Regions from separate parts of the Paenibacillus taichungensis genome, predicted to be linked through region 1. Evidence: riboswitches for the same ligand, from Rfam matches in the RefSeq annotation. Region 1 holds a riboswitch; each other region holds the start of a gene.
What was found. Region 1 has a riboswitch for thiamine pyrophosphate ahead of ACR1R9_RS25120 (ABC transporter substrate-binding protein). Riboswitches for the same ligand answer to the same signal wherever they lie in the genome.
Positions count from the first base shown of each region.

Region 2: linked by a shared signal. The riboswitch ahead of ACR1R9_RS08410 (thiamine phosphate synthase) and the one ahead of ACR1R9_RS25120 (ABC transporter substrate-binding protein) in region 1 are both predicted to bind thiamine pyrophosphate.
Region 3: linked by a shared signal. The riboswitch ahead of tenA (thiaminase II) and the one ahead of ACR1R9_RS25120 (ABC transporter substrate-binding protein) in region 1 are both predicted to bind thiamine pyrophosphate.

Region 1 is NZ_CP194720.1:5,582,519-5,592,408, forward strand. Features, by position in the region: gene ACR1R9_RS25110 (VOC family protein) at 26-412, shown strand; gene ACR1R9_RS25115 (NAD-dependent epimerase/dehydratase family protein) at 429-1,184, shown strand; TPP riboswitch at 1,330-1,442, shown strand; gene ACR1R9_RS25120 (ABC transporter substrate-binding protein) at 1,665-2,705, shown strand; gene ACR1R9_RS25125 (thiamine-binding protein) at 2,929-3,219, shown strand; gene ACR1R9_RS25130 (ABC transporter permease) at 3,219-3,977, shown strand; gene ACR1R9_RS25135 (ABC transporter ATP-binding protein) at 4,021-4,920, shown strand; gene ACR1R9_RS25140 (TatD family hydrolase) at 5,016-5,822, shown strand; gene nfsA (oxygen-insensitive NADPH nitroreductase) at 5,931-6,674, opposite strand; gene ACR1R9_RS25150 (TetR family transcriptional regulator) at 6,658-7,266, opposite strand; gene ACR1R9_RS25155 (YhgE/Pip domain-containing protein) at 7,494-8,654, opposite strand; gene ACR1R9_RS25160 (heavy metal translocating P-type ATPase) at 8,989-9,890, opposite strand, start outside.
Region 2 is NZ_CP194720.1:1,804,158-1,814,047, reverse strand. Features, by position in the region: gene ACR1R9_RS08445 (thiamine diphosphokinase) at 1-11, shown strand, start outside; gene ACR1R9_RS08440 (C40 family peptidase) at 294-794, shown strand; gene ACR1R9_RS08435 (winged helix-turn-helix domain-containing protein) at 931-1,620, opposite strand; gene ACR1R9_RS08430 (ThiF family adenylyltransferase) at 1,799-2,848, opposite strand; gene ACR1R9_RS08425 (thiazole synthase) at 2,845-3,612, opposite strand; gene thiS (sulfur carrier protein ThiS) at 3,616-3,819, opposite strand; gene thiO (glycine oxidase ThiO) at 3,816-5,045, opposite strand; gene ACR1R9_RS08410 (thiamine phosphate synthase) at 5,050-5,643, opposite strand; TPP riboswitch at 5,956-6,065, opposite strand; gene ACR1R9_RS08405 (ABC-F family ATP-binding cassette domain-containing protein) at 6,130-7,680, opposite strand; gene ACR1R9_RS08400 (hypothetical protein) at 7,813-8,796, opposite strand; gene ACR1R9_RS08395 (hypothetical protein) at 8,783-9,334, opposite strand; gene ACR1R9_RS08390 (hypothetical protein) at 9,331-9,729, opposite strand; gene ACR1R9_RS08385 (ABC transporter permease) at 9,746-9,890, opposite strand, start outside.
Region 3 is NZ_CP194720.1:2,946,616-2,956,505, reverse strand. Features, by position in the region: gene ACR1R9_RS13200 (HAD family hydrolase) at 1-496, shown strand, start outside; gene ACR1R9_RS13195 (AraC family transcriptional regulator) at 493-1,293, opposite strand; gene ACR1R9_RS13190 (NAD(P)/FAD-dependent oxidoreductase) at 1,518-2,648, shown strand; gene ACR1R9_RS13185 (hypothetical protein) at 2,657-2,947, shown strand; TPP riboswitch at 2,994-3,092, shown strand; gene tenA (thiaminase II) at 3,214-3,885, shown strand; gene ACR1R9_RS13175 (GNAT family N-acetyltransferase) at 3,929-4,462, shown strand; gene ACR1R9_RS13170 (TetR/AcrR family transcriptional regulator) at 4,512-4,847, shown strand; gene ACR1R9_RS13165 (hypothetical protein) at 4,862-5,410, shown strand; gene ACR1R9_RS13160 (DHA2 family efflux MFS transporter permease subunit) at 5,572-7,011, opposite strand; gene ACR1R9_RS13155 (TetR/AcrR family transcriptional regulator) at 7,293-7,898, shown strand; gene ACR1R9_RS13150 (hypothetical protein) at 7,962-8,621, opposite strand; gene ACR1R9_RS13145 (cytochrome P450) at 9,026-9,890, shown strand, end outside.

The DNA.
Region 1 (9,890 bases):
GCTACATATAAGGAGGATTTTGATTATGAGTTTTCAAAAGCGCATTGACCACGTCGGCATTGCCGTTCGTGATCTGGAGACCACGCTGCGTTTCTATACGGAGATTGTTGGTCTTGAATTGAAAGACCGGGTAACCCATACCAACGGTGTCATTCAGCTCGCCTTTCTCGGCTTCAACGGAAGCGATGAGACCGAGATTGAGTTGATTCAGGGATACAGCGACAAGCTGCCTTCCGAAGGTACGGTGCACCATTTTGCCATCCATGTCGATGACCTTGATTCTGAGTACAACCGCATTAAGGCAACTGAGGCCGAATTTATTGATGGTGAGATGATTACACTGCCTAACGGTTACCGTTATTTCTTCATCTATGGACCTGAAAAGGAATGGATTGAGTTCTTCCAGCGCTAAGAATTGGAGCTGATTTATGAACATTTTAATTACCGGCGCAGCCGGAAAAATTGGACGTGACTTGTCCCAACACTTGTCAGAAGCATTTCACCTTCGACTAACGGATTTGAATATCAACAGACTACATACGTATCAAGGGACAAGCCATGAGATCATGACACTGGATGTGACAGATCCCGAAGCCTGTCAGCACGCTTGCGAAGGCATGGATGTGGTTGTACATCTGGCGGGAGATCCTTCCCCGCATGCCGGATTCTATGAATCGTTGTTGGATATTAATATCAAGGGAACATTTAATGTATTCCGTGCAGCTAAGGACCAAGGTGTGCGGAGAGTCATTCTGGCAAGCAGTGCACAGACGATCGAGGGGTATCCCATTGATGCTCAAGTCTATCCGGACATGCCGACACGCCCACGGAATTTGTACGGAGTTAGCAAATGTTTTGGTGAATCGCTCGCTTCCTATTTTGCGTATACCGAAGGTTTACAAAGTGTAGCAGTACGTATAGGTGCATATGATGATTTTCAACCAGATGGACCCGCGCTGGAGGCAAGGGATATGAGCGCGTATATTAGTCCGGCTGACTTGTGTGATTTGATGTTCAAAGCCATTACAACTACAGATCTGGAGCCCTTCACCATACTGCATGGAATCTCGAATAATCGGTTTAAACGATTGAATCTGGAAACCACTCAGAAACAGGTAGGATATGACCCGAAATCCGATGCTTTTGCACTCAGTCAGATTTCCTTATATGATTCGCCACGTTAATTATTGAAAAGAACACATCTAGAGAGGTCGTTATACGCATGTATAATGGCCTCTTTGATTCATTCATACGTGCTCCAATCCAGTTCCTGACTGGACATGCATGGGCCTCTGGCCTATAATTACACCTAGTAATGCCCGTAACTTCATAGTTTCCCAGGGGAGTCGGAATAGGCCGGCTGAGAGTGTATCCCACCAAGATACTGACCCTTAGACCTGATCTGGATCATGCCAGCGTAGGAATCGGAGTATATCGAATTGGCCCAGCCTCTTTGCTGAGTGCCACATCTCTAACGCCTGCACGCGTCCCGGATTAACGGGGCGCTTTTTTTAATGTTCTTTTATATAGCCAGAGAGCTAAAAAAAGTGACGTCATCCGGATCATAGCTGGTATAAATCTGTCGATTTATGCAAGAAGCTTGGATATGAAGCCAAGGAGTACCCCGCGCCACTGGCCGGACAACATGAAGGAGAGAAATGAAGATGAGATGGCGTAAAATGATGGGCCTAATGCTCTTGTGCGTACTACTAGTGGCTGTGGCCGCATGTGGCGGCAAAGAAGCTGCACCTTCAGGAGAAAATGGCAGCAGCAACACCGAAAACAGCAATGAAGGTGACAACGCAGCCCTCAAGGACGTTAAAGTGGTGCTGGACTGGACACCAAATACAAATCATACCGGCCTGTATGCGGCCGTAGATCAAGGTTTTTACAAAGCCGAAGGCTTAAATGTCGAGATTGTACAGCCAGGTGCTGGAGGCGCGGATACGATGGTAGCTTCGAACGAAGTGCCTTTTGGCGTAAGTTATCAGGAGAGTGTAACCCAGGCCCGCACACAGGGGGTACCGCTCGTGTCCATCGCTGCAGTCATTCAGCATAACACGTCCGGATTTGCCGCTCCGGTGGATCGGAACATCAAATCTCCCAAAGATTTTGAAGGCAAAACCTATGGTGGCTGGGGCTCCCCGGTGGAAGAAGCTGTAATGCAGTCCATTATGGAAGGCGAAGGCGCCGATGTATCCAAAGTAAAAAATATTAGCATGGGTGATGCAGACTTCTTCACCGCTGTGAAACGCGATATCGACTTTGCCTGGATTTTCTACGCATGGACGGGCATTGAAGCCGAACTGCGCGGCGAACCGATCGACATGCTGTATGTAAAAGATTATTCCGAAGCTCTGGACTACTACACACCGGTACTCGTTACCAATGAAAAGACGATTCAGAACGATCCCGAGCTGGTTAAAGCGTTCTTGAAAGCGACTTCCGAAGGATATCAATATGCGATTGAACATCCCGAAGACGCTGCCAACATTCTGATCAAGGCTGTACCGGATCTGGATAAGGATCTTGTACTCGCAAGCCAGAAGTGGCTGAGTCCAAAATATCAGGATGACGCACCGCGCTGGGGTGAGCAGAAGCAGGAGGTATGGCAGAACTACACGGATTGGATGTTTAGCAAAAAACTGCTCGATGAGCAGGTAGATGTATCCAAGGCGTATACGAACGAGTTCTTACCCCAATAAAATTATCCATATAAAATGAACTTAGTATTTATACGAGGACGAAGAGGACAGAAATAACGTGAAAAAGCGAAGCGTTCGCCTTTATCACCGGATTTTCCCTTTGGAGAAGGGAATCAAAAAAATCTGGGGATAACAGCGATTGGAAGGTTATTCTGTCATCGAAGTGGCAAGTGTAACAGTCATTAGTTCATTTTATACATTTCGAAAGGAAACGTGATCTCTCATGGCAAGCACACTACTTAGCATTCAAGTCATTCCCAAAACGCCAAATGGCGAAAATTCCTATCCTTATGTTGATCGTGCCATTGAAGTTATTCAGCAGTCCGGCTTGAAATATCAGGTTAATCCACTGGATACCACGATGGAGGGAGAACTGGAGGAACTGCTCGAGGTTGTCCGCAAAATGCACGAAGTTCTCGTGGAAGCTGGCAGCCCAAGCATCATCTCACAGATCAAGATCGCCCATAGCCCAAGCGGCTTCAGCATGGACACCCTGACGGAGAAATATCGCTAATGCATGCCTATTGGAAAAGCGTATGGCCGCCCTTTGTGGCGGTTATTCTCTTTATAGCGATATGGCAGGGAGCTGTCTCCCTGTTCCATATTGAGAAATGGATGCTGCCTGCGCCTTCAGACATCGCCCATGAAGCAGCGTCCCAGGCCGAGCGACTTGGCATGCATGCATGGGCAACAATCCAGCTGACATTGATTGGGTTTGCAGCAGGTACACTTGTGGGATTACTGATTGCGATGGTGCTGCATCTGATTCCATTTTTGAAATCTGCACTCTATCCATTACTTATTCTTAGTCAAAATATACCGACCATTGCGCTTGCTCCGCTCTTGCTGATCTGGTTCGGATTTGGGCTGCTGCCCAAACTAATTACCATCATTCTGGTCTGCTTCTTCCCGGTGGCTGTAGCTGCCATGGACGGATTGACCCGCACCGATGCGGCCATGATGAACTATATGCGCATGGCTGGTGCAAAACGCGGCCAAATTTTCTGGAAGCTCGAACTTCCACATGCATTGCCCTCGGTGTTCTCGGGTATTAAAATTGCCGCTACGTACAGCGTCATGGGTGCGATTATCGCCGAATGGATCGGTGCAGATAAGGGTATCGGTTATTATATGATGCTGCAAAAATCAGCCTATCGGACGGATCGTCTGTTCGTGGCAATCATGATTATTGTGGCATTGAGTCTGCTGCTCTTCCTGCTCATTGCGCTACTGGAAAAGCTGCTCGTACGCTGGCGTCCACAAAAGCGATAACTTTGAAATATGCACCATATAAAGGTTAGGAAGTGATGACAAGATGACACCCGAACACAACGAGCGGGTAGCTGCTGCGCCGAATGAAGTTGCAACCACTCCAACGAGTAGCGGAAGTCCTGAGTATGAAACCGTGTCCTTACCTGCACATCATTCATCACCAGCGTTGGAAGTTCTGAACGTGAATGCTTCGTTCCGAGAGCGACGCAGCACATTGCCCGTTCTGGATGGCCTGTCCCTGACCGTGGGACAAGGAGAATTCGTAGCCATCGTCGGTCCTTCCGGCTGCGGTAAAAGCACCCTGTTTCACATCATCGGCGGTCTACTGAAACCTCAGGAGGGCCAAATCCTGATGAATGGCCAGGATGTTACCGGACAACGCGGCAAGATTAGTTATATGCCACAGCAGCCTGCACTATTTCCATGGCGTACCATCGAGGACAATGTGCTGCTTGCAGGTGAAGTGTCTGCGGACGCACCACCCCGAGCAGAAGCTCTTGCAGATGCCCGGAAGTGGCTGAGCAGTGTCGGACTGGCCGGATTTGAACAAGCCTATCCGCATATGTTATCGGGCGGCATGCAGCAGCGGGTTGCCTTTCTGCGCGCCCTGCTCAGTCCGCAGGAGTTGATGCTGCTGGACGAGCCTTTTAGTGCGCTGGATGCACTGACCCGTAGCGACATGCAGCGCTGGCTGCTCGATATCTGGGAACAGAACCGCCGCTCGGTGCTGTTCATCACGCATAATATCGAGGAAGCATTATTGCTTGCTGACCGTATCTATGTTTTATCGAATCGGCCTGCAGCTGTACTTCACGAAGTCGATGTTCCCTTTGATCGTCCACGTCACGAAGCGATCACGGAGGACTCTGCTTTTCTTGAACGGAAACGGCAGATTTCCCAGTGGATGAGAGAAGAACAGCAGAAAACCCGCCTATCCAAATAGCGCGGGTTTTTGAGTTATTTTTTCCCTAAAATGGGTGATCCAAGACAAACTACGCTGCGTATCATTGGTAAAAGACAAAAAGGAGGGGTCCATCCATGCAATCAACCGCTTTTGCACCCTTGATCGATGCTCATCTTCACCTGGACAAATATACACCTGAAGAACAACGTGAGATGCTGCATTCCTTCCCATCCCAACAGGTTGAGGCGGTCATCGCCGTTTCCATGAATCTGGCATCTGCCCAGACTAACCTGGAACTAGCAACACAATACCCTCGTACCGTATATCCAGCCTTTGGGTTCCATCCTGAGCAGCCCCTGCCGACCCAGGCAGAGCAGAATCTGTTCTTCGACTGGATCGAAAAGCATATGGGACAAGCCACAGCGATTGGGGAAGTTGGATTGCCCTATTACAACCGACAGGAAGCCGAACAGGCAGGACACCAATTTGATCAGAGCGGCTATATCGATCTGTTAGAAAGATTTATCCAGCTAGCTAAGCGACACGGTAAACCGATTGTACTGCACGCTGTATATGAGGATGCCGATATCGCCTGTGACCTACTGGAACAATATCATCATCGTCGGGCTCACTTTCACTGGTTCAAAGGCTCCAAGCGGACCGTCCAGCGAATGGCTGACAATGGTTACTTCGTCTCATTCACACCTGATATTGTGTACGAAGAGGAAATTCGTGAATTAGCGCGCCAGTATCCTTCCGAGCAGGTTATGGCAGAGACCGATGGGCCTTGGCCTTTCGAGGGACCTTTCCAGGGAAGAATGACGCATCCGGCCATGACGAGACAGGTTATTCAGGCATGGAGTGAAGTGACCGGTATGGGAACGGAGCGGGCAGCGCGTCTCTTTTATCAGAATACGAAACGCTTCTACGGTCTTCCTTAGGTCCGAATTGGCATCCAGTCTTATGATGATTCCTTAACTAAATAGGTACAGTTTGCAAAAAAAGAAGTCAGTCGGCATCCGCCAAACTGACTTCTTTTGAATTTACGCTTAACGTTTCAAGAATCCTTTGCCTTCGAGGAATGGCTTCATCTGTAGACGTACCGGTTCAGTGAGGCGTTTCGCCATCATTTCGGACCACGGTGTAGAACGTTCCCCTTGGGTGCGCTCCTTCATGTATGCAGCGGTCGTTTCGTCATAGATCTCGACGCCTTTGAGGGTCTGCTCAGCGTTATAGCGGCCATGGTGTAAGACGGCTTCCAGCGGTAGACGCGGACGAATACCCGTCTCCTGATCAGCAACACCAATGCACATACCATATACTGGATAGACGCCGTCAGGCAAGCCCAATACTTCGCTAACTTCCTCAATGCGATTGCGCAGCCCACCAATATATACAATTCCGAAACCTAGTGACTCTGCTGCAAGCGCAGCATTTTGCGATGCGAGTGCAACATCAATTGTGGCCACCATAAAGTTTTCAGTGGAGTCCTCATAGGATTCTTTTTCAGGCAAATAACGCTTGGCAGCATCACTCAAGCGATAAAGGTCAGCACACCATACAAGAAACACAGGGCATTCGTTGACGTAAGACTGATTACCTGCCAATTCAGCCATTTTGGCCTTCTGCTCCTGTTCGGTTACAGCAATTATAGTATAGGCCTGCACACTACTTGAAGAGGAAGCCATCTGCCCAGCCGCCACGATTGCTGCCAGCTGCTCCTTACTTACCGGGTCTGGCTTGAATTTCCGCACAGAGCGGTGCTTCATCATCAATTCAATGGTTTCGTTCATTGCTATTCACTCCCAATCCTCGTAGTACGAATTCAATGGTCTGCTCAGCCAGCTCATCTGTGTTCATATCCTGATAGTCAAAGCTAAATCGTGAGTTTTTGGCCCGTTTGTGCGCCAAAGCTACACCCATGACCTGAAGCATCGCATAAGATACGGATTCGATCTGAAATACGCCCTGCTCCTTGCCTTCTTGCAGTAGTTCTCTCACTCTGGTCCAGACGGGGTCCAAAAAACGAAACACGGTATCTGTGCGATGGGTACGCAGCGTAATTTCAAGCTGCACAATATCGCTCATCTCCCGGTCCGTCATTGTGAACTTTACAACTTCACCTATGATTCGTCGGATACCCTCCACGGGGGAGGACATGGACTCTTCAGCCAACTCATTCATCATATGATCAGGAAAAAAGTGCTCAAATAATGCTTCGAACACCTTTTCTTTTCCGCCAAAATGATACGAGACAAGCGATACATTCGCACCCGCCTCATCACAGATTTGACGAACACTCGTCCCGTCATACCCCTTCTGTGCAAAAAGTTTCTTGGCTGCAAGCAATATCCTCGTTTTTATATCCAATTCCGGTTCCGTCATTCCGTCCGCTCCTCTTGTCCGTTCTATTCATTTGCTCCAGCTCACCGGGCTGCAGCGAGACTACTCTATCGTTTCATTATGAAAGTTTGTGCATCAAAGCGCAAGGTGTGCCGCCTGTGTTCCTGCAAAGCTAGCCACCTCAACCTACTATTAAACCAAGCACCCCGGTGAAAATCACCGGGGTGCTTGGCCATATCCTATGAAGAACAACCATGATGACAGGAATATTAGCTGTTCATTTGTGCCGGGCTTGGTGCCCCAGCTGGCATGCGTTGTTTTTTCAACAACGTCACCACCAGGGAGAGGGCTACAGCAACCAGCAAAACAATAACAATCGAGCCAGCAGCGGATTGAACTCCTGGTCCGCCCAGTTGAGCGCTCAGAACACCTTGAACAGCATATGTGGCTGGCAGATACTGACCAATACCACTGTAGAAACTGTTCAGCAATTCACGTGGCACCATTGCACCGGAAGATACCAGTTGCAGCGACAGTGAGATGATGTTGAACAAGCTTCCTGCTGGTCCAAAGCAGATCAGGAAGAACTGGGAGAAGAACATGAATGTGCAGAGGAACAGCGCCTGGAACAACCAGAATGCGATAAATCCTTGCTGGATCTGTCCGCCCAGCGACACAATCAGTGATGATCCCAGCAGAGAAACCACAAGAGCAGACCCCAAATTAATGACTACTCTGGCACCAAACAATGTCCAGCGGGAGTGAGTAGCAGACAGCATACCCATCGCGGTCTGCAGATTCATCCCCATAATCATGGCTCCCACATAAGAAGCGAGTACCATCATCATCGGAACCATCTGGTTGTTCATGCCGTTAACCGGATTCATGGAAGTGGTTGTACCTTCCACTCGTGTAGTCAGGTTGGCAGCAGCTTCAGCTGCCTGATCTGCAGGCGCTCCGGAAGCCGTCAACACAGCTTGCACACCTTGAGCGGTTGCTTGCTTGTTAATCGTGTTCGTCACGCTTTGCGATACACCTTGCATCATGCTTTTGATCGTAACCGGATTCGCCTCGTTGATGGTGTACTTGATTTCGGCAGTGGAACCGGCTGTCTGAATCAGCTGGTTAAAACCTGCAGGAATATTGAGCACCATATGAATCTTACGATGATTTAACTGGTCAAGTGCTTCGGCAGCACTCAGATTCGTTACGGTTTGAAAAGGAAGCGTCTCAGCCATACGATCTGCGATCCCTTTGGACTGTTCTCCATCCTCATTGACAACGGCAACCGTCAATTCATTCATCCGGTCATTCACTCCGGAATATGCTGTCATCCAGATCACGCTGAAGATCACTTGGAACATAAGTGCCGTCACGATCCCCACAATTACTGGCGGTTTTTTCAACAATATACGTAAAGCCTGCAACATAAATGATGTCCTCCATTACTAATTAGTTCGAATTTGATGTAAACGATTGTTTAAATCAAACGATCGTTTTAAATTTTAAGTCTATATGTCTATATTGTCAATCTATTTCTGAAAGGTTCAGAAATATAAAGATGTGTTTCGCAAACAATGAATTCCATTTCATAAGAGGACATCACTTCACACGCTCACCTTCCATTAACAAGGAAAGGACCATTCCTTTAACATATTTCAAACACCTTTTATCAACAAAAAAGGCACGATCCGCCGTAGCGTACCGCACCCTATGCTTACTCTTGAGTATAATGCAAAGTTGAATTACGTCCCTCAATGGACATCAGTCATTGCTTTTAAGTTTCATTCGTTGCAGACGCAGCGAATTCAGTACAACCGACACGGAGCTGAACGCCATGGCCGCACCTGCTAACCAAGGAGCCAGGAAGCCCACTGCTGCAATTGGAATACCAATCACGTTATAGCCAAGTGCCCAGAACAGGTTCTGCTTAATATTGCCCATCGTGCGCCGGCTCATCTCAATTGCATCTGCAATACTGTTCAGATCGCCGCGCATTAACGTAATATCCGCTGCTTCCATCGCTACATCAGTTCCGGTTCCAATGGCCATACCGATATCGGCTGTAGCAAGGGCCGGAGCATCGTTGATACCATCTCCAACCATCGCTACCTTGAGGCCACTCTCCTGAAGTTTTTTCACTTCTGCCGCTTTGCCCTCTGGCAGTACCTCAGCCAGAACTTTATTAATTCCGGCTTGCTCTGCTACAGCGCGTGCTGTCCGCTCATTATCTCCCGTAATCATGATGACATCGATTCCCATAGCATGAAGCCGCTGAATGGCTTCCCGTGAAGTATCCTTGATGGTGTCCGCCACGGCAACAAGCCCAGCCCATTGACCATCCACCGCGACCAGCATCGCTGTGCGCCCTTGTTCTTCAAGGTTGTTCATCTGTTGCATGGTTTCCTCGGAGACATTCACCTTCGCATCTGTAAGCAGTCGGCGTGTCCCGACCAGGATCTCTTGTCCCTTAACCCGAGCTCGCACACCATATCCCGGTATGTTCTCGAATTGCTCTGATTGGGTTAACTCCAGACCTTTACCTCGGATTCCTTCCACAATCGCCTCAGCCAAAGGATGCTCCGAACTCTGCTCTGCCGCTCCCACCCGTTGCAGCAGCTCTGCCTCCGTCCATTCTGGAGCCGTCACCACATCCGTAAGCACGG
Region 2 (9,890 bases), 3.1 Mb from region 1:
GCAAAGATTAACCTTCTGCCTATACTTATTACGTTTTTGTAACCAATGATTTAGATTAAAAATAAGCAAATAAAACAGCAAAGACCCTTGATATATCAAGGGTCTTTCTTATGTTTGTAGCATTTGAGGTTCGTCAATGATTAATTTTTTGACATTTTTAATGGTATTTTAATAAACAAACCCAAAACGTTGCGGCCCTAGGGAGGAGAAGGTTCCATCCAATTTCTAGGCTGTTACAAAGCTGTTATACTCGCTCTAGCAACTAAACGAAAACGAATTTTGGAGGTACTCACATGAAAACAAACATCTTTGTCCAAAAGGCCGTAACCGTCGGGTTGTGCGCTACACTAGGTTTTGGAGCTGTATTAATGACTAATGCACCTGTTGCACAGGCAGCAAGCGCTTCTGTATCCACAGGACAACAAATCGTGAACTATGGTAAAACCTTTACAGGAACTCCATATAAATTTGGTGCGTCAACTTCTACTACCAAAAATTTTGACTGCTCTTCATTTATGAAATACATCTTTAAAAAGTATGGTGTTGATTTGCCGCGTACATCCGTTAAGCAATCCAAAGAAGGCGTAGCTGTGTCCAAAGCAAATCTGCGAGTTGGAGATCTGGTCTTCTTCTCCAGCGGTAGTCGCTCCACAGGCTCCAATATTACTCACGTAGGCGTATATGCAGGCGACGGAAAAGTTCTGCACACGTACGGATCACCAGGTGTAACTCTCTCCGACTTGAACTCGGGGAACTGGAAGAAAACATATATTAAAGCTCGCCGCGTACTGTAGCTCATATTTTAGAAATAACGAAGCGAGTGGGGCCGGATCTAATGATCCGGTCCTTTTATATTTACCCAATGAAGTTCTCTGTACAAACAGGATTTATGTGGAAAACAGACTCTACAGTTCGTTGAGACGACCTCTTTTATTGGGTATGAAGCATATAACCCACTCCACGAACGGTATGAATTAATTTGACACTCCTCCCCTTATCCACCTTCACTCGTAAATGTTTGATATACACATCCACCACATTGGTATCCATTGCAAAATCATACCCCCATACTTCCCTTAAAATAACGCTCCGGGGACACGCCTCATTCACATGACGGGCCAAAAATTCCAGCAATTCGTATTCTTTCGGAGTCAATACCAGGTATTCGCCTGCACGACTTACACGGCGTGAACGCAGATTGACCTTGAGGTCATGAACTACAATGACTTCTTCATCTTCCTGTGAAACATGTGAGAACACACGTAAAAGATTCCGTATTCTGGCCATCATCACATTGCCGTGAATAGGTGCTTCCATCACATCATTAGCGCCGTAATCGAGCAATTCCACAATTAATTCAGGTGATATCTTGGGAGTTATTACAAGCAATGGAGATGTGACTCCTATGTGCACAAATGACTCTAGTCCATTTTTCAGGGCATCTTCATGACATCCTTCATTTATTAATATGATCATATTGAGATTCGTGAGTGTTGGTTCAGAAAGACGGTTCAGATCTGTCCATTCCATTTGCTCGACCTGGTACCCTTCAGCACACAATATGCCTTGAATAAAAGAAACCAGATCGCCCCTGCCAACCAGTAATATGGATGTTTTCATTTTTTTCACCCGGCCTGTCTTATACGCTGCTACATTTGCTGGTTAAGACTACACTTAGTCTCCACATACATACTTGTGACCACTGTGCTTCGCAGCATTGTTGTATGTTTATCATGCCGTAAAATGAAAAAGTCCATTCCCGGAAGGAACGGACTCGGAACAATCATTTGATTTTTCTCTAACCAAAGTACCGGTGAACCAGCGTACGCGCCTCTGCCGTGTCTTTTGTTCCATGAACAAGGACACGACCATCCTGAAAAATGACCATCCTGTGTGATCCAGTTGTAAAAGAAACCAAAAATGCATTAGCCTCCACTTTGCCTTCATCCAGCTTGCCGAGACGATCAGCCGTATGCTGTAGATCCAGATTCATCCGCCGTGAAGGGCGAATCTGTACCGTATCCCTGCCACATAATACGTCTGTTTTCTCCAGATTTGAGGCAGAGAGGTACGGAAAGTTAGCCTTTACTCCGCAGGAAGGACAATCTTCTTTTCGGGCACCGTCGACGTTAATGGATATGTATTCATTTCTCCACACATCGAATGATAACAACTTGCGTCTCAATGCACCTGAATTACCACTGAGAAGCTTCATCGCTTCGGTAGTCTGATTAGCCGTAACCATCTGCACCGCCTGAGGGATAATGCCTGACGTATCACAGGTATCCCCACCTAACGGAACCTCACCCAACAAACAGTTTAAACAAGGCGTTTCTCCAGGCAGAAACGTGTAGGTAATTCCATAACTCCCCACACATCCCCCATAAATCCAGGGAATACGATACTTCTGTGACATATCATTTATTAATAGCCGGGTATCAAAATTATCTGTTGCATCCATGATCAAGTCTGCGTTTTGAACCAATTCCTCCAGTTCATCTACTCTGACGTCCATCACTTTGCCTACAACCTCAACAGTAGAATTAATGTCAGATAGACGATTCTTTGCTGCCATCGCTTTGGGGATTCGCTGAATCGCGTCTTGCTCTATATATAATTGCTGTCGCTGTAGGTTGCTCCACTCCACATAGTCACGATCTGCAATGGTAATATGGCCAATTCCTGAACGTACCAGTGTTTCAGCAATGCCCGTACCAAGCGCGCCCGCTCCAACAATTAATACTTTACTGTTATTCAATCTATGCTGACCTTCCTTACCAATAGGTGCATACCGTTCCTGTCTGGAATAGCGGTCTCCCTGTTCAGAAGATTGTGTCTGATTAGTCATGTATGAACCATTCCTTCCGCCGGACTACTCGCTGCTGCATAGCGCTTAACGGGAATCATGCCTGCCTCATAAGCCAGTCTGCCTGCTTCAACCCCCATTCGCATTGCCTTCGCCATCTTCACGGGATCTCCGGATCCGGAGACAGCCGTATTTAACAATACACCGTCAGCTCCAAGCTCCATCGCATGAGCAGCATCTTTAGGTGCACGAAGTCCTGCATCCACAATAACAGGAACGACGGCTTGTTCAATAATAATCTCCAGGTTATAGGGATTAATAATCCCTCTCCCCGCACCTATGGGTGAAGCTCCAGGCATAACAGCATGTACGCCGAGTAGCTGCAATCGCTTGGCCAGAATAACATCGTCCGAGATATAAGGCAGTACCGTAAAGCCCTTTTCAAGCAAGATTTCGCAAGCTTTATAGGTTTCAATTGGGTCAGGAAGCAAAGTGATTCCATCGCCGATAACTTCTACTTTTATCATATCACAAAGTCCTGACGCTCGAGCAAGTTCAGCGATTCGCACAGCTTCCTCTGCTGTTGAAGCACCGGCTGTATTGGGAAGCAGGGTATACCTTTTCAAATCCAGTGTGTCCAGAAAGTGCTGTTTGTTGCGATCTTCCAGATTCAATCGCCGAACTGCAAACGTTAAAACTTCCGTACCTGAGGCCTCAACCGCCTGGCCCTGCACCTCCAAGTCTGAAAATTTGCCTGTACCTAGCAGCAATCTAGATTCAAACGTATAATTTCCAATCCTCAACATAGCTCAACCGCCTCCCACAAAATGTACAATTTCAATTCGGTCTCCGTCTCTTAACGCTGTCGTTTCATGATATTCCCGCGTTAAAATTTGACGATTCAATTCAACCACGACGGTTTTCACTTGCAAATTAAATGAATGGAGCAATTTGTCTACACGATTCAAGCTATCTTCAATTTGCATGGTTTGTCCATTGACAATGATGTTCACTGCAACATCTCCTTTCTGTTCAAACGTTCTGGACTAAGAGCTTGAATCCCAAGTTCTTCCGAGGTTTTGCCACAAATCAAGTCAGCCATGAGGCTGGCTGTAATTGCACTAAGCAATATTCCGTTACGATAATGTCCAAAAGCAGCGAATAAACCCGGAACACTTTCACAAGCCCCTACATACGGCAATCCATCCGGAGTCGAGGGACGAACACCAGCCCACGCTCGGATAAAATGCGCTTCCTTCATGCCAGGAACCCAATTTGTCGCAGCTGTAAGCAACTTCTGAATACCTTGGACCGAAACTTTCATGTCTGTTCTTCCTGGAAGGCTTGTTGCACCGAGCCATACTTCTCCATTGGCTTTGGGAACAATATATATATCCTCTGCATACACCGTTTTGTCAGGTCTGTAACCGACATGATGGGGTGAAAACTGCACCGCTGCAATCTCCCCTTTCACAGGCAAAACAGGCGATTTCAGACCCACTTGTCTCATCAATTCTTCACCATGTAACCCTGTAGCAATAATGACATTTCTCGATGTCATCGTTCCTATTGAAGTCTCAACCCCTTGCACACCGTTCATATCCGTATACAAACGGACATCCTGTACACCTTCCATCACCCTCGCACCCATGGCTTGAGCTGATCTGATATAAGCTTGTGTTAGATTGACGGGAAGAACCTCGCTCTCGGAAGGTCTGTAATATGCACCATACGTATCTCTGTTTAACCATGAAGCTTCCTGTTGGACAGCGACTCGATCCCACCAAATATGTTCTGTAGATAAGGTAGACGATCGATTGTTTTTGTAACTGCGGACCTCACTGTATGAACGAAAAGGAGTAATAAAACCATGCTGTTGCAGCCCCATCTCCACTCCGCTAAGCGAACTGATTCGTTCCTTCTGCTCATGAAGCAAAGCTCTGCTCTTCTGTGCAAGCTTCGCCATTACAGCATGAGTGAATTCCTCACTGTCAGCAGCAAGCATCCCGGCAGCTGCACAGGAAGTTCCTCCAGCAATCCGCGCCCGCTCAACCAGAAGAACATCATGACCTCGGCTAGCAAGTTCACATGCAATGGCACAACCGATAACTCCTCCGCCTACAATAATGGTTTCTGCATGAAGCTTGCCTCGAACTTCCGCTCCAACTTTACTTCCCGATACTATTCCTGGATGATAGCCTGAACGATTCCTGCTTCGACTTCTTGCTTCCTCTCTCATGGTCTCATCTCCCTGGTTCAACATACCTCTCTGAATCCTCGATCGCCTGTCGCAATGAAGCCGCGGCCAGTTTCGGCTCATCGTTCGACCAAATCGTTGAAATCACAGCTGCTCCTCTGGCACCAGCAGTTCGAATGGCAGCAATTTTCTCAGAACTAATCCCGCCAATCGCGATCACCGGAATTGAAACATTGGAGCATACCTCAGCCAACGCACTAAGCCCTCTTGATTCGCAATTAGGTTTACTATTTGAAGCATAGACGTGCCCATAAAAAAGATAATCCGCTCCACGTTCTTCAGCAATTTTTGCTTCTTCCAGAGAATGAACCGATATGCCTACGCGGAGCCGATCGTCTCTCTTTAACTCATCCTTATCGTAACTGCGAATAACTGATTGACCCCAATGGACACCACCAAGCGACGTATGTTGGTACAGCTGATCTGAGCCATTTATAATGATTCGGCTAGATGGAACACCTTCTGTTTTTAGACTTTGCGCCCAATACATCTGTTGCTCAAGAGGAAGCTTTTTTTCCCGAATGTGGATATAATCGACCCACCGCCATATATCCTTAGCAATATTCAGAAAAGAGTCCATGTCTCCTGTATCTGGTGAAACCACATGCAGTTCGAATGATCTTGTAGTTACATGTTCGTGGAAGATTGCCGTCCCGTTCGCCCTCCTTTTGCATGATTTAAGCTAATACAAAACAAAAAAAGCCACTCCCGTAGGGGAGTGGCCACGAATTTAGAATTCATGGATCAACTGAATGACTGTTCAATGCAATTACTTTATACATAACGCATAACAACTATAGAAATCATCCATAGTCGCAACGCTGTTACATAGAGTTGCATGATTTATCTTGCAGGCAATATCGCAAAGTCATCGATAAAGCTCTTTGTCATTAGTTGAAACGCGCCACTTCCCTACGCTGGTATGATCCAGATCAGGTACGAAGGGTCCGGAATCGCATTCTTCCATCTCAGCCGCATCGTGCGGCCCCCCTAGTGTTCATATGAAGCTGTAGCCTATGTTACCATAGACACCTTTTTTTGTCACCGTACATTTCCATTTATTACGTTATTGTTTTTCGGACCAAGCTTCAACATCCCACGTTTTGGTAACCCAACCTTCATAAAAATCAGGTTCATGGGATACGAGCAGTACGGTACCCTTGAATTCTTGCAAGGCACGTTTCAACTCTGCTTTAGCCGTTACATCCAAATGGTTTGTAGGCTCATCGAACAAAATCCAGTTACTTTCACGCATCAGAAGTTTACAGAGACGAACTTTGGCTTGTTCACCACCACTAAGCGCGTTAAGCGGGCGGGTGATATGCTCATTTTTCAATCCACAACGTGCGAGATGCCCCCGGACTTCATTCTGTGTCAGATGAGAAAATTCGTTCCACACATCTTCGATTGGAGTAATATTACCTGCACGTACTTCCTGTTCGAAATAGGCTGTTTCCAGATAATCACCCAAGAAAGTCTTACCGCTGATAGGTGGGATTTTCCCCAGAATAGTCTTGAGCAATGTGGATTTACCTACACCGTTACATCCAACAATGGCAATTTTCTCGCCACGCTCAATCGTCATCGTCATTTTAGGCAATAATGCATATGAATATCCAATTTCAAAATCAATACCCTCAAAGACGGTTTTACTACTCGCCCGGGCATCCTTGAATTTGAATGTGGGTTTAGCTGCTTCGTCTGGACGATCAATCCGTTCAATCTTGCCGAGCTGCTTCTCACGGCTCTTGGCACGACCGGAAGTAGAAGCGCGGGCTTTGTTCCGCTGAATGAAATCTTCCTGCTTCTTGATAAACTCCTGCTGTTTCTCATAAGCATCAATATGCTGCGCCTTATTCATGTCGGCCATTTCAAGGAATTTGTTATAGTTCGCTGCATAACGCGTCAACTTGGCAAATTCCAGATGATAAATAACATTAACGACCTCATTCATAAACTCCGTATCATGCGAAATCAGAATAAACGCATACGGGTAATCCTTCAGGTAACGCGTCAGCCATTCGATGTGTTCCACATCGAGATAGTTCGTCGGCTCATCTAGCAGAAGTGCAGTTGGTTTCTCCAGTAAGAGCTTGGCAAGCAATACCTTCGTACGTTGACCACCACTAAGCGCGGCCACGTCACGATCTAGACCGATGGCGGACAAGCCCAGTCCATTTGCCATCTCTTCCACTTTCACATCAATCAGATAAAAATCACCTTGCTCCAATTGCTCCTGAATGTCACCCATTTCTTCCAGCAACAATTCGAGCTTGTCCGGATCGGCGTCTGCCATCTGATCCGTGATGGACATCATTTCCTTTTCCAACTCAAGCAAGGGCAGGAACGCATCCTTAAGCACATCACGAATCGTTTTTCCAGGCGTGAGCTTGGTATGCTGATCCAGATATCCATAACGAACTTTGGGGGTCCATTCAACCTTCCCTTCGTCCTTTAACAATTTCCCGGTAAGGATGTTCATCAGTGTGGACTTGCCTACACCATTTGCACCAACAAGGCCAACACGCTCTCCAGCAAGTAAACGAAAAGATACATTTTTAAATAACGTGCGGTCTCCAAAATTGTGACTCACGTTCTCTACTGACAATAAACTCATAAGATGAGGTTGCTCCTATCTATTGGACATTACTATTGTTCCGAAACCCTATTTTAGCACAGGTGTCGCCTTTTCTGAAAGTAATGTAAACATCTCACGCAACCTCGCTTTTATATTACAAACAAACTGCCTTTAATTTATGGAACAGTTATACTCAAAATAACCTTGCGCTGCCGCTTGTTTAGCATTTGTAAACACTTCTTCGGCTCTATAGCCATTGTTACATGTGGAAGGATAATAGTATTTAATTCCACTCACTGGATCCACTCCGCCAACGATCGCTGTTTTCTTCACCAGTCTGCCACCACCAATGGCATAATTGTTAATCTTTTGGTTACCTACAGGTATTCCCTGAATAAAAGCCATAAGCCCCGTGTCATTAATCGAATTGTACCAATCTTCCTGAGAAATCAAAGGCATGGTAAAGGTATAGGAAACACCATTCCTTCTTGCAAACTCATTATGCCGGTTAATAACATCTGCCAAATCTTCCTGCACACTTGTCACGATACGACTTCGTCTGATCTGCTCAAACGTCTCGGCATTTTGAAGCAGAGGGATTTGTGTACTGGAGGCGAGTTCTTTCTGGAAACCTTCAACCCACATGCCCAAGCCTGCATCATAGGCATACACATACCCATCAAGTGTGAAGTTAATACTGTTACCATTTGAATCAGAATATGTATAGGGCTTTTTTGGACTCCAAACTTGCCGGATTGAATCTTCAAGATCACCAGTCATCTCATTTTCATTCGCCAAAATGTAGTAACCATCATAATCCAGCACGACCATTGCTGGAATGTAATTAAACATGGCCCGTATAGCAGCAGGATCATCCTGGATCCCCATATTTAGCGCCATTGTTTGGGTAAATGTAGTCAAGGCAAGCTCTTTATCCGCTTTTACAAATTTGGTCGAATCATACCCTGCTTCGTCATTTTGCTTCTCATTTTGATGCATCACGGCCCCTGCATCCAGTACAGCAGTCTGAAGTGCCATCTTATATCGATTGCTTAAATATTGAGCCTCCTGGGCATTGTCTGTATTGTGAGAAATAACCCAGAATATAGGTAAAAAGATAAGCACAAACACAATAGAAAGATCAGTAATCTTCATTGAGCACCATACCCCCATAAGTGGTAAACACAGCTGCAGCTTGCGCAGACCCGTTTAACCACTCACGAATCAGCATGGCAGGTGTGCGATTGGTGTTTTTGACGGTTACTGTGAAGAAATCCCCCATTGCCAGTGTATATCTGCGCCCAGGATCGTCTAAAGCCAGCACACCAGACGAAGGAAACAGCTTTGCTTTAATCTGGGCTGAATAATAGCCATCCTGCACGGTTTCATAAGTACCAGAAAATGTGCTCTGATCCATCGGATCTGAGTAATGAGGAACATATTTTTTGTGCAAATGTTCCATGGAAATCTCATAGGCATTCCCCGTTCGGGCCATCTGTTCTTCGAACTCTGCATACATGGCAGGGGAAATGTATCCCTTTGTTCTGACTGCATCAACAAAACGGGTAACCGTCTGAACAATGGTCATGCGTGCCATATCATCCTGTCGATCTGCAGTCTCTGCTGCCGGGTATACATAAAGCAAAATCGCTGCCAGCAAAACAGCAAGCAACTTGGATGCAGCATTAATCAAGGTGTACTGGCCTCCTTCCAAAATGCAATTTTCAGCAGTTCGCCAGTTTCACTTCTTATAAACTCAGGTCTATACGAAGCTGCAAGTTGCACAGGTATGGTTCCTCTTCTGTTTACAAGGGGATCAATGACATATGCAATCCCGTCCACCTGCACGCTGACCGTTGTCCCTGTCATTTGCCTGACAGTATGCAACACTTCTGCACCGCTATAACGGATTGGCTCGCTTATACGTAGCGTGGTATTCAGCCGTCCTTCCATGTCTGTTGTCGTCTGCAGCAAGTGATTCAAAGCGTCTGATAGAACCCGAACATTCTGCTGCCCGTACAGGCAGGCTGTCACAATTAGGACAACCGCCGTACAGAACAACATGAGCTGCTGTGTATTCTGGGACATGTTGAACCAACTCCTGTCAGGATTGCTGGAAAATAAGTCCTCTTACCACATTGGATTTGTCTTTTACGATAATTGCTTTGAATTTACCACTTGGATTGACATATTGATTGTCTTTTTCACTCATGGTCTGGTTGATAACACCCACTTTCTCGTCAGGTTTA
Region 3 (9,890 bases), 2.6 Mb from region 1:
AGAATTTCATCCTTTTCTATATCTGGAGCAAGCGCTGCAAAAACCGATCGATCACGATCATATCAAGCTGCTTTCTGAACAGAAATACGAAGCATACCTTGGACAGGCAGCAATTCTTCCAGGCGTGCATGAGTTGCTCCTGTCTGCCCGTAAAAAGGGAATTCAACTTGCCGTTGCTTCCAGCTCTACCCGGGATTGGGTTCATGGTTATTTACGTACACTCGGCATTTTCGAACTATTCGATGTTATTCATACAGCTGAGGACGTCAAGCGGGTCAAACCGGACCCGGAATTGTATCTGCTTGCCCTGGAGAGTCTCGGGATTGGAGCATCCGAAGCGGTTGTGTTTGAAGACTCGCCGAATGGACTGAAGGCAGCCAAAGCCGCGGGGATTCGCTGTGTCATTGTGCCTAACGAGGTAACGCGTAATCTGGAATTCTCGAAGTATGATCTGCGGTTAACCTCGCTGGCAGAGATCACGATGGAAATTCTTTAACCCTGGTATTGCTTGCGTAACTCAATAGGAGAGATTCCTTCATATTTTTTGAAAACGGATCCAAAATAACTGGCGCTGTTGAAACCGACAGCCCGAGCAATTTCGTGGGCCGTTATCCCAGCGTCATGGACGAGCATTTCCTTGGCTTTCAATAACCGATATCGTGTCAGATAATCAAGCGGAGTCATTTGGAATTCCTTTTTGAATATCCGATTTAAATGCTGTTCGGTGACGTCCATTTGCTGAGCCAACATGGAGAGCGAGATGTCCTGATCATAATTTTGCTTGATAAAAGTAACCAGTCCGCCCAGCTTTAATCGGGCATCCGAGCGTTCATAAGCGCCATAACGATCACCATCAATCGTTAACCTGACCAGAAGCATGTACAGCAATGCGGATACGTGCCAGATCTGATCCTTGTGCCGGGACTGTAGCGCCAACGTTATTTCATGCAACAGGATATGAAGCATTCCATCTGGCTTGAAGGCGCGCAGCTCCCCGATCTGCAAGGTATGCAGAAACCGGGGCAATAAATAGCCATTAAAGGACAGACAATCGAACAACAATGAATTACTCAGATTGTCGTAACGATATGTTACCTCCGGAAACATAATAAGAGCTATTCCTTCCCGAATTGAAAACTCATGATTTTGGGCTGCGATTTTCCCTGTTCCCCCGATACACTGCACAATACTGTAATCCCGTGAATGGCCGTTCCAATTCATTAATTCGTCTACGGTCAGCTGATTTTGACCTGTAATCATAAGCGGCATATCGGGATCCAGTGAATTCCCCATACTAGGTTTCGGCATCGTTGTGTTATTCCTCATTTCGTTAAAGGTCGTGTGCGTAAATGGCGTGGATACAGCGTTAAAAGAAACCTGATTTGAATTATATTACATAAATAACATTTTATCGAAAACCTTTTAGGAACACGTATCATAATGTCGATGCCTTGCCATTATCAGACCAAGCAGTATGCGTTATAATGGTTACAGTGATTTAGGAAAGGGATGCAGTCATGAAGAAAGTCATCGTCGTAGGCTCAGGAATTCTTGGGGCTTCCACAGCGTATCAATTGGCTAAACGGGGTGCGGAAGTTCTTCTTATAGACCGGAAAGATCGAGGGCAGGCTACGGATGCTGCTGCCGGGATCATCTGTCCCTGGTTATCTCAGCGCCGTAATCAGGATTGGTATCAGCTTGCCAAAGCGGGTGCACGTTTTTATCCCAGCTTGATTGAAGAACTCAAGAGTGAAGGGGAAACAGAAACGGGTTACGCTCAAGTGGGTGCTCTTAGTATTCATACGGATGTGGACAAAATCAACAAGATGCAGGAGAGGGCACACCTTCGTAAAGAAGATGCACCGGAGATTGCCGATATTACCCGTCTAGATGCAAAAGAAACTCATGAGCGTTTTCCTCTTCTGGAGGGGAGCTTTCAGTCCGTCTACATCAGTGGTGCTGCGCGTATCGATGGACGTGCACTTCGTGATGCCTTAATCCGATCGGCTCAACGAAATGGAGCGGTCCTGATTCATGGGGACGCGACACTTCAATATGAATCGGACCGAGTGACTGGAGTGGTTGTGGACGGTAAAGTCATATCGGCTGACGAGGTTATCGTGTGTGCCGGCGCTTGGGCTAATGAACTGTTGAAGCCCTTGGGCATTGATTTTAAGGTTCATTATCAGAAGGCGCAAATTATGCACTTACAGGTTCACGATCGAAAGGACACTGAGAACTGGCCTGTAGTCATGCCTCCTTCGGATCAATATCTGTTAGCCTTTGATCAACAGAAGATTGTGATCGGAGCGACTCACGAAAATGATATTGAAGGATACGATACAAGAGTAACTGCAGGCGGAATGCAGGAAATTTTGAATAAAGGATTGGAACTGGCTCCCGGTTTAGCTGATAGCACGTTTCAGGAAGTAAGAGTAGGATTTCGTCCATTTACACCAGGTTTTCTTCCGGTAATGGGTGCTGTTCCAGGTTGGAATGGCTTGATCGCAGCTAACGGGCTTGGAGCGTCTGGGCTAACGATGGGGCCTTTTATTGGCAGTCAACTGGCCAAATTGGCTTTGGGTATGAATTTGGATATCGATATTCAGCCATATGACCTTGAAAAAGCAATGGATGATCAGAATTGAGGTGAACTATGACGTATTCACAGCGCTTAACTCACGGCTACTCCTCAGACATCATCTATCTGGAGCATCAGATTGCCATCGCAGAGGAGGAATTGGCAAAAGCTGAGGAAAAGCGGCGGGCATACGAATCGGATTTAGATCAGTTAAGAACGTCTCCCGGGTATCATTCAACTTCAGCAACGAACGTCTCTAATGAGGAAAAATGGGTCGATGAGTTAAACAAATTGCAAAGTATGATTAAAGATATCCGGACCCGACTTAAAGACTTGCAAGAAGATTTAGGGGAACTTGAAGATTAATAGGAATGGATTGACATTTGGAAAAACACATGTTGTAATAAGCCTGAGCTATTTGCAGGGGGACTGTTCGCAGTTGAGAAGGTTAAAACCTGACCCTTTGAACCTGTTAGTTAATACTGACGTAGGGAGCAAATAACATGTACTCATGTTATTTTGCCCTTGCCGAAAATAGGACAAGGGCTTTTTGGTCTGCATTTTGGAGGACAGAACGCGATAGCTGGATATGAAGCGGGGACATTATAATTTTAATAAAAGGAGAAATGATCATGTCATTTTCAAGAACGTTAAAAGATAAGTCCAGAACCGTATGGGAAGATGGATACAACCATCCTTTTTTACACGAAATGGGGAAAGGCACACTGGATCGGGAAGCGTTTAAGTTTTATCTTCTTCAGGACTATACATATCTGATTGAATATGCGAAGATTTTTGCCATGGGTGCGGTGAAGGCGACAGATGAAAAACTGATGACGAACTTTACGGTGATTCAACATGCTATTCTGTACGAAGAAATGGATTTGCATCGAAAGTATATGAATGAATTTGGGATTGCGCTGGATGAAAATCATGCTGTCAAACCCTCTCTATACAACAAGGCGTATACGTCGAATATGATGAGTGTTGCACAAACAGGTGGGGTTGCCGAAATCATGGCCGTCATTTTCCCTTGTGCGTGGACGTATTACGACTATGCTACAAGATTAAAAGAACAATATCGAGATTCATTAGAGGGCAATTTCTATCAGACCTGGATCGAAAATTATGCAAGTGATGACTTCCGCGACTCATTCGAATGGTTCTATGATACACTGGATGCATTATGTGAACATAAAACCGAGCTGGAGCTGGAGGCCTTAGAAGACATATTCAGAAGAAGTGTTGAATTTGAATATCTGTTCTGGGATATGTCGTATAAACGGCAACTCTCGTACTTGTGATGAATGCAATCTACTACAACCAGAGATAAGGATGAACATACAGATGGACAATCGTGAGGAACGTATCTATTTGCGATTTTTGAACGTGGAGGACGCGCCGACATTGCTGGATTTGCAGTTCCGTAACCGGGCTGTTTTCGAAGAGATATCGGCAAGTGAACGATCGGAGACGTTTTATACACTGGAGGGTCAAGTTGCACTTCTCGAAGGTTGGAACAAGGCCAGGGAAGAAGGGAAACGTTACTCTTTTGGAATCTTCCTGAACAATACACATGAGCTCATTGGAGAGATTTCTCTGTTCGAACTTGAACTGGATTCCACAGCCAAATGGATTGTTGGTTATGTGCTAGATCAAGTGCAGAATGGCAAGGGATACATGAGCGATGCCCTTCGGCTAGCACTGGATTTTGCTATGAATGAAGCGGGAATAAAACGAGTGGAGGCAGGTGCACTTCCCGACAATGCCGGATCAATTCGAGTGTTGCGTAAAGCGGGCTTCCAGGAAACGGACCGCCAGAATATTAAAATCAAGGGAAGTTGGAAGGAACATGTGATGTTTGCAGTGGATTTGCAGTAGATTGTTGAATACCGTAACGTGAACCACCTAAATCATCCAGGGGGAACTTATGAATAAACGGAAACAAATGTTATTGGACTCAGCACTTGTGCTCTTTGAGAAACATGGAGTAACCAACACCTCCATACAGATGATCCTAGACGAGTCAGGTGTGTCCAAAGGAACATTTTATAAATTCTTTGGTTCCAAGGATGATTGTATTCTTGCCATTCTGGAGCAGCGTGTACAGGAAGATATGATGATTCGCAAAGATTTGGAGAGCCAAAGCTATGCATCCGATTTTGACTTACTGGTAGATCAAATTATGGTGCCGATGATTTTGCCGGAAAAAAGCTTGTTGTGGAGCTATTCTGGACAGGCTTCTACTCTGGAGAATGCAATCTAGAGAACTTGACTCGTATGCAGTTAAATTGGTTATCTGAACGACTGGTACAGGTATTTGGTGAAGAATTAAAACCCTTTGCTTATGAAGGGGCTATTTTTGGTTTTGGCATGATCCATCAAATCTCGAATATGTGGAGAAACTTCCATCTTGCCCAACCGAATTGGAACCATCTTGTGCCCAAAATCCTGAACTACATTGAAATTTTGCTTCGTTCCATGCTGGAAAGGCAAGAGCATATTGTTGATTTTCCAAGTCTGTTGGTGATTGCTCCTGATTCCAAAGAAATTGCGGTGGATAAAAACAATCTGATTGAAGGTCTTCAAAAATTCAATCATTCTATTCTCCACTCGGAAGTGTCTATTAAAGCGAAAGAACTGACCAAAGGACTGCTTGCTTTAGTCGAGCAGAAAGAGATCAATATTTCCATGTTGGAAGTAACGCTGCAGGCGTTTCAAACGGAATTTGAATCGTCTTCTATGAATTGCGAAGCTAGCAGAATTGTCAAAGACTGCGGCTTATATCTTGAACAAATCAGGCAGGTTCCGATGGAGAAAACGAAATAGAACACGTTAGCGCAGCGGTTCTCACTGAAGTGCAGAGGCTTTTGTTCATTAGTAATACACAAAAAAGCGGCAGATTGGACGTAAAGCTTAGGGTCCTGATCTGCCGCTTTTTATATAAGATACATAGGCTCTACATGATGTAATTCATGTAAATGTTGTTCTTAATTTGTATTCATCGAGACTTTTTGTCTTACAGGCTGCTTGGAGTCTTCCTCCGTCGCTTGTTTGGTACGTTTGATGAAGAAGGAAAGTAGCAATCCGAGAACGGCAATGCCGATAATGACAACATAAGCATCATTAATTCCCTGGATCATGGATTCCATTCCCAACTGTTGCTGGGTTAAACCTTTGGCTGCACCCGTTGCCACCATGTCCTGTACATGTGCCGTTGTGCGACTAGTCATTACACTTACGAGCAATGAAGTACCCACAGCGCCAGCTACTTGTCTGACGGTGTTGGATATCGCTGTACCATGCGGCCCAAGTCTTGGAGGCAGTTGATTCAAACCTGCCGTTTGGATAGGCATCATGAGCAAGGCCATACCAATTCGGCGACCTGTTGACATTAAGACAAGGTAAGTATAACTTGTAGAATCGGTTAGATCGATGAAACCAATAGTGGTTACAATCGTGATAACCATCCCGATAATTGCCAGCCATTTTGCGCCAAACCGGTCAAACAATCTACCTGTTATTGGCATCAGGAAGCCCATGACAAGCGCCCCTGGAAGCAACAATAATCCGGACTCCAATGCCGTGTAACCCCGTGCATTTTGGAGGTATAAAGGAAGCAACATCATATCAGCATACATGATCATCGTGATCGCGATATTAATGACCGTGGTCAGTGAGAACATATTATACTTGAAAGCACGCAGATCGAGTAGCGGATTTGTAGACGCGAGCTGTCTCCATGTGAACAGTCCAAGAGCAATTACTCCTGCTGCAAGGCATATGATGACTTCTGCGCTTGACCATCCCAGACTTCCCGCCCGACTGAAGCCATACAGCAATGCACCAAATCCAATTGTGGACAGCAACACGCTGAGTGTGTCGAACTTGAGTTTGATTCGTTCCGATACATTTTTGAGATATACAAACGCAAAACCAATAACAATAACGGTTAGTGGGATCATTCCGTAAAACATCGTTTGCCATGTGTAGTTCTCAAGAATATATCCAGCAAGGGTTGGCCCAATCGCTGGAGCGAAAATGATGGCAAAACCGACCATACCCATCGCTGCTCCCCTTTTCTCAGGAGAGAACAGGGTTAGAATGACATGCATCAACAATGGCATGATAATACCAGCACCAGCTGCTTGAACCATACGTCCTGTCAACAATGTACCGAAATTACTCGCAAGGGCAGATATAATCGTACCGATGAGGAAAATAAACATCGAAGCTTGAAATAATTGCCGTGTCGAAAAGCGTTGCATGAAATAGGCCGTGACAGGAATGAGTACACCATTCACCAGCATGTAGCCTGTCGTAAACCATTGGGCTGTTGCTGCTGAGATATTAAAATCCCCCATCAGCTCCGGAGTTGCCACGCTCATAACGGTTTGATTCAATGTGGCAAGAAATGCACCCAAAATCATAACAAACAGTATGGGGCCCTTTTTTACGTCATCTCTTTCTTTTAATCTAGCCTGACTCAATCCATTCCATCCTTTCAATCCACACGTGACTAAATTTACAACGTGTTGTATAGTTTACATTGTATTTATTGAATTATATACATATTCCCGGAGATTACAATTTACGATTTTGGGTATTTTCGTTGCTTATTTTACGAAAAAATAAAATATGTCGTCTAATTCGGAAATAAACGACTGATCATTTAAAATTGTAATTTTTAAAATTTGAGGAGTGATTTTGCATGAAGAACGAAAAAAAGTCTGCTACAGATCCTCGTATACTTCGTACAAGACAGTTGATTCGTGATGCTTTTGTAGATCTATTGCAGGAAATGGACATCGAGAAACTATCCGTCAATCGGATTGCAGAACGAGCGACGATCAACCGCGTGACCTTCTATCTGCATTATCGGGATATCACAGACATGATGGAGAAAATGGCGGATGAGATGATTGAGCACATTGAACGGATTGTGGACGAACATGCTCCTCAATTTGAAGATGCTGCCAAAGATGATGGTTGGCCAGTTCTAGTGAAATTGCTTGAACACTTTGCTGACCACTCCAAATTCTATCGCGTCGTTCTCGCGTCAAGAAGAACCCCCATTTTTACGGAGAGACTATTGAAATTGCTAACGAAACTTGTTTCAGCCAAGATCGAAAGTTTAGAGTTGGGAAGCACACTTGAACAAGCAGGTATTCATAAGGAGATCGCCATCTGGTACAGTTCCTCAGCCCTGATTGGGACCATTGTATCCTGGCTTCGCAATGATATGCCTTATGCACCGCATTTTCTAGCCAAACAGTTCTCTTTAATTCGTGCTTATTCTTACAATGACTTGATATAACAAAAAAACATCCAGCTAAAGTCAGAATCAACTTACGCAGATGTTTTTTAAGAATTTAACGGCCTACGCTCCTGTCGGAGTTCGTAATATCATATACAGCCCGATGAGTGCTGCCAGAGCACCAAAAATAATGCCAGACAGTCCATTGTAAAAGGTGGGATCTCCTTTGTATGAAAATGACATGATCGCAGTTTGTGTTAATGAAAGTGAGATCAATGATGAAGAGAAGTTCGTCAGTTTGATGGCTTCAATGACCGGTTCATTATTCCGTCTCGCCATAATGGCGCCCCCTAGAGAAACCGCGATTTCGGTAAAAGTGACTGCAGCTATGATGAAGGCGACATAGTGAGGATAATGTGTTCTACTGCCTGTAACAAATAATAACTTACTGCAATAAATGATGTACACCGCACTAGAAGCGAGCACAATATTGCCTATAAATCGGTATGCAGCGTATTGTTTTTTTAGGATTTCCTCCGGGCTGGAATCATCAAGATTCGAGTCCTCATGTGCTTTTGCTGCGTGATACTTGGCAACAGCAATGCCGATATTATAAAAAGCGTTAATGCATAAAAAGAAGGAGAGGGTAAAAATCCCTAAAAGTATTTTCCCAACTGCGATAAGGGCATTTAGTGGAATAGATAATTTTGCAAAGTAGATAATGCGATTATTTTTAACTTTAAAGACAGATTCTCCGCTATTCAATGGACGTATCCAATTCACTTTATCCCTCCCGAAAGAAACCCCGATGTGCAAACAATGAGTCTAGTGTTCAAGCATACCATAGTAAACCATATGGTCCACGTATTAGGTTTAGACATGTTCATGCTTACCTATCTGTAATCCTGTATTATAACCGTTAAGAACTTAATTTTCGTCATAAATGAACTATTAGTATAAAAATACACCTTAAAATATCCAGAATATGAATATAGTTCAAAAGTTTCATTCCAAATAATATACGGTTAGTATAAAATGGTTGTGCGCTGAACTGTCAATTCATGTGCCAACCAAAGGAGGAATGAAAAGGAAACGAAGACCTGGAGTGACGCCGTGGCATGATTATCAGAGACATGGAAGAAATCCCTCTTTGCACTGGATAAAAATAGTTTTAAGGCGGTGTTTGGATGTACAAAGAAGTGATTCGAGTTCACGATATAACCAATTTCCAGTCCAGATCGGAAGAGTTTTTTCCACTTCACTGGTTTCGGAAAATGTTGTCGGAAAAACCTGTTTACTATCATGAGGATACGGATACCTGGAATGTATTCAGATATGACGATGTCAAGCAGGTACTAAGCAATCATGAATATTTTTCATCCGAAGGAACAAGAACAACCATTTCTGTTGGGGCGAAAAGCAAGGAAGGCACACCGCCGGACAAAATGAATATTTCAAGCATAGATCCACCGCGTCATCAAAAAAGCCGTTCGTTGCTTTCTGCTGCTTTTACCCCCCGCAGTTTAAAAAACTGGGAGCCGCGTATTCGGAACATTGCCAAGCAACTGGTGGAGGATATCGAACTCAATACAACGGTTGACATCGTGCAAGCTCTGGCAGCACCATTGCCTTCCATGGTTATGGCTGATTTGCTGGGCATACCGCTGAAGGACAGCCACCGCTTCAAAAGCTGGGTAGATATTCTGTTTCAACCCGCCAATAGAGAAAATGCAGAGGAAATGGAACTGAAAAAGCAAGTCGCGGCACAGGAGTATTATCAGTTCCTTTATCCCATTGTCGTTCAGAAACGGTCTCAGCCTGGCGACGATATCATTACAGACCTGTTGAAAGTGGATGTGGACGGCGAGAAATTTTCCGACGATGAGGTTGTTCGAACCACGATGCTTTTGCTGGGGGCTGGTATCGAAACCACTAGTCACATGGTTTCCAGTACATTTTATTCTTTTCTCTATGATGACCCCAACTTGTATGTTCAATTACGAGAGAACCCTGAGTTGATCCCACTTGCGGTGGAAGAGATGCTTCGTTATC